2 regions of the Streptomyces anatolicus genome follow, and region 1 is predicted to be linked to the other one. Evidence: riboswitches for the same ligand, from Rfam matches in the RefSeq annotation. Region 1 holds a riboswitch; the other holds the start of a gene.
The links. Region 1 has a riboswitch for cobalamin ahead of GKQ77_RS08955 (ABC transporter substrate-binding protein). Riboswitches for the same ligand answer to the same signal wherever they lie in the genome.
Positions count from the first base shown of each region.

Region 2: it holds a riboswitch for cobalamin, as region 1 does, so the genes downstream of both, GKQ77_RS21025 (CbtB domain-containing protein) here and GKQ77_RS08955 (ABC transporter substrate-binding protein) in region 1, are expected to answer to the same signal.

Region 1 covers NZ_WMBF01000061.1:6,925-10,899, forward strand. The annotation lists gene GKQ77_RS08945 (amino acid permease) at 91-1,593, shown strand; gene GKQ77_RS08950 (M67 family metallopeptidase) at 1,683-2,105, shown strand; cobalamin riboswitch at 2,110-2,230, shown strand; gene GKQ77_RS08955 (ABC transporter substrate-binding protein) at 2,276-3,238, shown strand; gene GKQ77_RS08960 (FecCD family ABC transporter permease) at 3,355-3,975, shown strand, end outside.
Region 2 covers NZ_WMBF01000254.1:774-4,748, reverse strand. The annotation lists gene GKQ77_RS21035 (glycoside hydrolase family 6 protein) at 1-933, opposite strand, end outside; gene GKQ77_RS21030 (GAF and ANTAR domain-containing protein) at 1,118-1,876, shown strand; cobalamin riboswitch at 2,255-2,375, shown strand; gene GKQ77_RS21025 (CbtB domain-containing protein) at 2,410-2,631, shown strand; gene GKQ77_RS21020 (CbtA family protein) at 2,655-3,422, shown strand; gene GKQ77_RS21015 (class F sortase) at 3,435-3,975, opposite strand, start outside.

The sequences.
Region 1 (3,975 bases):
CACTCCATAGGTATCCGGGGGGATCAGGACCTGATCCGCAGCCATCAACGCGAAACGCGGGCGCGGATCAGCATGGAGAAAGGCGTCACCATGACCTCAGTGCAGGTCGAAGAGCAGCACGACGGGCACGACGGCAATGGTGCCGTGCAGGCCGCAGGCGGGCCGTCCGGCGAGGGCGAGGGCTACCAGCGCGGTCTGGGGGCCCGGCAGATCCAGATGATCGCGATCGGCGGTGCCATCGGCACCGGCCTGTTCCTCGGCGCGGGCAAGGCCATTCACAAGGCCGGCCCCAGCCTCATCCTGGCGTACGCCATCGCGGGCCTCGTCATCTTCTTCATCATGCGGGCGCTCGGCGAGCTCCTCATGTACCGCGCCGTGTCGGGCTCCTTCTCGGAGTACGCACGCGAATTCATGGGCCCGTTCTTCGGGTTCGTGACCGGCTGGACGTACTGGCTCTTCTGGGTCGTCACCGGCATCACCGAAGTCACAGCGGCCGCCCAGTACATGCAGTACTGGACACACAACTCGTTCCCACAATGGGCATACGCCCTTGTCTTCACGGTCATCCTGTACGGCGCGAACCTCATCTCCGTGAAGCTCTTCGGTGAGCTGGAGTTCTGGTTCTCGATGGTCAAGGTCACCGCCATCATCGGCATGATCCTGATCTGCGTCGGCATCCTCACCATCGGCTTCTCCGACGCCGGTGACACCGCGACCGTGGCCCACCTGTGGAACCAGGGCGGCTTCTTCCCGAACGGCATCGGCTCGACGCTGATGACGCTCCAGATCGTGATGTTCGCCTTCCTCGCCGTCGAGCTGGTCGGCGTCACCGCGGGCGAGTCCAAGGACCCGAAGACCGTCCTGCCCAAGGCCATCAACACCGTGCCGTGGCGCATCGCCGTCTTCTACGTCGGCGCGCTGATCATGATCTTGTCGGTCGTGCCGTGGACGCACTTCCAGCCCGGTGTCTCGCCGTTCGTCGCGGCCTTCGAGAAGATGGGTCTGGGCGTCGGCGCCGCGATCGTGAACTTCGTGGTCCTCACCGCCGCGCTCTCCTCCTGCAACTCCGGCATGTACTCCACCGGCCGCATGCTGCGCGACCTGGCGCTCAACGGCCAGGGTCCGAAGCTCTTCACCAGGCTCACGAAGAACGGCCTGCCGCTGCTCGGCACCACGTTCTCCGCCGCGTTCATGCTGGTCGGCGTCTGGATCAACTACCAGTGGCCGGGTGAGGCGTTCAACTACGTCGTCTCCTTCGCGACCATCTCCGGCATGTGGGCCTGGATCATGATCCTGGCCTGCCAGATCCGCTACCGCCGCAAGGCCGACCGCGGCGAGCTGCCGCAGTCCACCTTCCGGGCCCCGGGCGCCCCGTACACCAGCTGGTTCGCCCTGCTCTTCATCGGCATGGTCATCGTGATGATGGGCGTCGACAAGGACGCGCGCATCTCGCTGTACGCCGCCCCCGTCTGGGCCGCGATCCTCGGGGTCACCTACCTGGTCCTCAAGAGCCGCAACCCGGAGGCCGCCGCGTTCAACAAGCGCAAGGTCGGCACCGCCGCCTCCGAGACCGAGCCGGTCACCAAGGACTGACACCCGCCCCTCGGGGCACCTGTCCAGCATTCGGGCCCGCCCGTACCACACTTCGGTACGGCGCGGGCCCTCTGCTTATCCTGACTGCCATGCTGACCATCACCCAGGCCCTCCACGACCAGATCGTCGCGCACGCGCGCCAGGACCACCCCGACGAGGCGTGCGGCGTGATCGCGGGCCCGGCGGGCACCGGCCGCCCCGAGCGGTTCATCCCGATGCTGAACGCCGCGCGCTCGCCCACGTTCTACGAGTTCGACTCGGGTGACCTGCTCAAGCTCTACCGCGAGATGGACGACCGCGACGAGGAGCCGGTGGTCATCTACCACTCGCACACCGCGACCGAGGCCTACCCCTCCCGCACCGACATCAGCTACGCCAACGAGCCCGGCGCCCACTACCTCCTGGTCTCCACCGCGGACACCGACGGAGCGGGCCCCTTCCAATTCCGTTCGTTCCGGATCGTCGAGGGCCAGGTCACCGAGGAAGAGGTGCGGGTCGTACAGGCATACTGACCCCGACATCTTCGAGGCGGCAGGAGCCAGGAAGCCGGTGCGAACCCGGCACGGTCCCGCCACTGTGACCCCACCCCCATCCCGGGGCGGGGGAGTCAGGAACTGACCTGCCGCCTTCTCTCCACACCACGCAGGGGACGCGGAAATCCCCTCAAGGAGGCAGTTCAGCCATGTCCCGCGCCCTACGCGTACTCACCACCGCGGCCCTGCTCGCCCCGCTCGCCGCCTGCGGCTCGTCCGGCCCCGCCGACTCCGGCAAGCCCGCCGCCAAGGCCGCCGGATTCCCGTACACCGTCACCAACTGCGGTGTGCGCACGACGTACGACGCACCCCCCAAGCGGGCCGTCACCATGAACCAGCACGTCACCGAGGTGATGCTGGAACTCGGCCTCAAGGACCGCCTCGCCGGGACCGCCTACCTCGACGACAAGGTCCTGCCGAAGTACGAGAAGGCGTACGAATCCGTTCCCGTCCTCGCCAAGGAGTACCCCTCCTACGAGAAGCTGCTCGCCGCCAACCCCGACTTCGTGTACGGCGGTTACGCCAGCGCCTTCCTCGCAGGCGACGGCCGCAGCCGCTCCGCGCTCGCCAAGTCCGGCATCAAGAGCCGCCTCAACGTCGAGGGGTGCGCGAAGCGGGCCGTCTCCATGGAGGACGTCTACCGCGAGGTGCGCGAGGTCGGCTCGACCTTCGGGGTGCGCGAGCGCGCGGACAACTGGGTGAGCGGCGCGAAGCGGGAGCTTGCCGCCACCGAGAAGAAGGCGAAGGGCGGAAAGCCGGCCTCCGTCTTCGTCTACGACAGCGGCGACAAGACGGCGTTCACGCTGGGCGGCCGGGGCATCGGCAACGACATCGTCGAGCGGGCGGGCGGCCGCAACGTCTTCGCCGACGTGGACAAGTCGTTCGGCGACGCGTCCTGGGAGAAGGTCGTCGAACGCAAGCCGGAGGTCATCGTGATCCTCGACTACGGCGCCACGACGGTCGCCCAGAAGAAGCGCCGCCTCCTCGACGACCCGGTCCTGGCGGACGTCCCCGCCATCAAGAACAAGCGCTTCGCGGTGCTCCCGCTCTCGGACGTGGTGACAGGGGTACGAGCCCCCAAGGCGGTGAAGAAGCTGGCGGCACAGCTGTGAGCACCCCCCAGCCCGTCCGGCGCCTGTCCCAGCCCGGGGGAGACCGGTTCCAGCCCGTCCGGCGTTTGAGGACGAGCCCGAAGGGCGATCAACCGAGCCACAGGGGGCGCCGCCTCCTGATCCTGACGGGACTGACCGCAGCCCTCGCGGCAGCGACCCTCGCCGGGCTGGCCCTGGGCTCGGTCAGGATCCCCCCGAGCCAGGTCCTGGACATCCTCACAGGCCACGCGGAACCCTCCCCCTTCCGCACCATCGTCCTGGACGTAAGGCTCCCCAGAGTCATCCTGGGCGCCACCGTAGGAGCCGGCCTGGCAGTCATCGGCACCGTCCTCCAGGCCCTCGTCCGCAACCCCCTCGCCGACCCGTTCCTCCTGGGCGTCTCCTCGGGCGCCTCCGTGGGCGCGGTCTCGGCGATCGTCCTCGGCGGCGTCTTCGGCCTGGGCGCAGCCCTCAGCACCGCCGTCACCATCCCCGCCGCCTCCTTCGTGGGCGCGCTCGTCTCCCTGGCCCTCGTCTACGCCCTGGCCAGAAGCGGCGGCGGAGGCTTCGCCACCGGCCGCCTGATCCTCGCCGGGGTCGCCGTCTCGTACATCCTGACCGCCCTGACCAGCCTCATCCTGGTCACCGCCGACAGCGCCGACCACCTCAAGGAAGTCCTCTACTGGACGCTCGGCGGCCTCGGCAGCGCCCGCTGGGACATGCTCGCCCTGCCCTGCGCGGTGCTCGGCGTCGGCACG
Region 2 (3,975 bases), on a different contig from region 1:
GACCCAGAGGTAGGCGTCGACGAGCGGGTCGTCGGTCTTCGTCGTGGGGGTTTCGCCGAGCGCCCGGCCCGGCGGGTTGCACCAGGGGTCCTTGCCCTTGTCGTAAGGGCCGTTGCCGTTGCGGCCCGTGTCGATGACGAACGGCTTGTCGCCGACCTTCGCCGAGAGCTTCTTGCCGAACTCCGTACTCGCCTCGGTGGTCTGGAAGTTGGATACGTTCACCGAGAAACCGTCGGCCTCCTCGACACCGGACCGCTTCAGGGGCTCCCAGAGCGAGTCGGGGTTCTGCCAGCCCGCGTTGCCCGCGTCCAGGTACACCTTCGTGTTCTTCAGGGAGTTGAGCTTGTCGATGGCGCCCCTGAGCAGGTCGTACCGCTCCTCGTGGAACTGCTCGGGCGTGCAGTTGTCGACCATGTGCAGCACCGCGTCCGGTTCCAGGATGACCGTGGCGCGGCGGTCGCCGATGCCCTTGGCTACCTCGTCGACGAATGCGCGGTAGGCGTCGCCGTCGGCCGCGCCGCCGCCGGAGTACTGGCCGCAGTCGCGGTGCGGGATGTTGTAGAGCACCAACAGGGCGTCCCTGTCGGCCTTTTCGGCGGCCTCGGTGAAGCCGCGCGCCTGGTCCTGCGCGTTCTCCGGGACGAGCCACTCGGCGACGGGCTGCTCGGCGATCTTCCGGACCAGTTCGGCGTCGTCCTTCTCGCCGTCCTTCTCATAGGCGGCGACCTGCTTGGCCGCGTTCCCCTCCGGGTTGACCCAGTAGGGGTCTTCTTTCTTGGGCTGCTGCTTCACCGGCGTACCCGACGTCTCCCCCTCCGGGTCACCGCCGGAGGAACACCCGGAGAGGAGCAGCGCGGCCCCCGCCAGCGCCACTCCCGTCCGCACCCCCCGGGCCGCGAAACCACGTCCGCGACCTGTGCCTTTTCGGTACATCCAGTCCCCCCTCGGGTGCACTGTCCGTATCCCAATCCTGACATAAGGACACTGTGTCCACGAGGGTCGTCCGTCGGGCGGAGAGAGCTGTAGGAGAGCTGTTACCGAGAGGTGCCGCGGGGCGCGTTACCGCCGCGCCGCGGCCGGGTAGGCGCAGTCCGCGGGGAGTGGAGGAGAGAGGGTCATGGGGGACCGCCCATGCGCACTGCGGCTCGCGGAAGTTCTGGTGGAGGCCGCGGACACGCTGACCGACGACTTCGACCCTGAGCGCCATCTGCGCCGGGTGTCGGACCGTTCAGTGGAGCTGCTCGACGCGCAGGGCGCCGGCGTGCTGTACGCGGACGGGGGTGACGGCGTCCGCCTCATTCCCGGCAGCCGCCAACAGGAAGCGGTGCGCGCCCTGTTGGCGGTCCAGCGGCAGGACGGGCCGTGCCTCGACAGCCTCGGGACCGGCGAGCCCGTGCCGCCGGTGCGTGTCGACTCCCACGACGCGTCGGCCCGCTGGCCGGCGTTTGCCGAGCGGGCCGGTGAGCACGGCGTCGCGCAGACCTTCGCGGTGCCGCTGCGGCACGGCAGTTCGACGCTCGGCGTACTGAATGTCTTCGTATCGCACGCACAGCAAAAGGCCTGCGCGGAAGTGGAGTTGCGGATCACCCAGGTGCTTGCCGACGCCGCCGCGGTGGGGCTGGCCCATCACCGCACCCACGCGCGGTACCTGACGCTCACCCAGCAGCTCCAGAGGGCGCTGGACAGTCGTATTCGCATAGAACAGGCCAAAGGCATGCTCGCCGAGCGCTGGAACACCGGTATGGACGAGGCATTTGAGGCGTTACGGCGTTATGCGCGCAGGGAACGGCAGGTCATCGACATGGTCGCCGTTCAGGTGATCAAGAGAACGCTCGACGGTGAAGTGCTCCGGAAGGACCGGTCGGCGTCTTCCTGAGAAAACGGCCCCCGCGGCGGGAAGCCCGGGGCGGAACGCGGGGAAGCCCGGCGCGAAAGGGAGGGGCGAATTGGCGATATCCGGACTCCGGATCCCTCTAGGCCGACGCGCTCATTCGTCCTAGAGTCTGTCGCACGGCCCAAGCCCCCGGCCTTCTCGGTCATTCCCCCATTCCGGAATGGCCGTGAACCTCCCGCGCCGGCGCCGGGTTCCTCCCGCAGCTCGTGCGCGCGCGGTCGAGGACCAGCCCGGTCGGTGGCTCAGGGGGGAGCGGGCCGCCGATCGGGCCGGGACCGCCGGTCCGCCCCGTGCCGCGGGGGCCTCCCGAGGGGTGTTGACAGCCCCCCTGACGTGCTGGGACTCTCCGAGACGACAAGTCCATACATCGAGGCGACGGTTGACAGGAACCCGGTGCGAATCCGGGACGGTCCCGCCACTGTGACCCGCACGCGACGAGCGTGCGCGGAAGTCAGGAACTGAACCGTCGTCCTCCTGCCATGGGGCGTGGAAACCCCAGAAGGAGGCCCACCGGTATGTCCCTGCACTCCGCAGCGCCGCACACCGACACCACGGCGAGCCAGGCCGCCGTGACACAGACCCGCGACTGGCTGATCGCCTCGGCCGCCGCGATCCTCGCGCTGGTCGCGCTCTACGCCGTGTTCCTCGACAACGGCACGCTGATCTCGGCGACCGGCGACTATCTGCACGAGTTCGCGCACGACGGCCGGCACCTCTTCGGTGCCCCGTGCCACTGACCGGGCGGACGGGCACAAGCACCATGCACTCTTCCCCCGTACTCCCCCTGCTCGGGCGCGGTCTGCTGGCGGGAGGGGCGGCGGGCCTCACCGCCGGTCTCTTCTCGCTGCTGCTCGCCGAACCCCTGATGGACCGCGCCATCCGCGCCGAGGAGAAGCGCTCGGCCGCCGAGGAGCACGCGCACGGCGCGGCGCAGGCCGTCCAGCACCACGAGGAGCTGTTCAGCCGCTCCACGCAGCACGGCGGCCTCGTGGTCACCGCGGTCGTCGCGGGGCTCGCCCTCGGCGTCCTCTTCGCCGTCGCGTACGCGGCGGTGCACCGCCGGGATCCGGCCGCCAGTCCCTGGCCGCGCGCGCTGGCCTTCTCCGCGGCGGCCTTCCTCGCCGTCTCCCTCCTGCCCGGCCTGCGCTATCCGGCGAACCCGCCGGGCGTCGGCGACGCGGGAACCGTCGGCGACCGCCAGGCGCTGTGGCTCGCCGCGGTCGCCATCGGCGTCCTCGGCATGTTCCTCGTACGACAGGTGTACGTACGTCTGTCGGCGCGCCCCGAACCGGTGCGGCACCTGGCGGTGGCGCTCACGGCCGTCGTCGTCCTCGCGGTGCTGTTCCTGCTCCCGGGGAACCCGGACCCGGTCCCGGTGGACGCGACGCTGCTGTGGGAGTTCCGCATGCTGTCGCTCGGTTCGCACGCGCTGCTGTGGGCGGTGTTCGCGGCGGTCTTCGGCGGGCTCGGTCTGCGGGCGGCGCTCAGACCGTCGGCGGCGGGCCGCGCGACGCCCGTACTCCCGTGAGGTAGCGCCGCGCTACCCCCGTACTCCGGTGAGGTACGCCGAGACGATCACGTTGGCCGTGTAGGTGCCGGTGGCTCTGTCGAAGACGCCGCCGCAGGTGATGAGGCGCAGTTCGGCGCGGCCCCCCTCGTGGGGGCCGTACGCCTTCCTCGCGTCGAAGCGGTCGCGGGTGACGACCTGGACGTCGTCGACGGTGAACTCCGCGACCGTGCCGTCGTCGCGGCTCACGTCGATCTTCTCGCCGGGGCGCATCGCGCTGAGGTCGTAGAAGACCGCGGGCTCGGTCCGCGTGTCGACGTGGCCGACGAAGAGGGCGGCGCCCGGGGCGCCGGGGCGGGTGCCCCCGCCGTACCAGCCGACGGTGTCCGCCTGGGTGTACGGCGGTGGGTCGATGGCGCCTTCGGGGTCCAGGCCCCGGGCGGTGACGGGGGCGGCGACCTCCAGGGACTGCACCTCGACGTGCCGGGGCCGTGCGGGGGCCAACGGCTCGTGGGCGGGCGGGAGTTCGACGTTTCCGAGGGGGCGGCCGACTGCCGCCGCGTCGCCGTTCGCG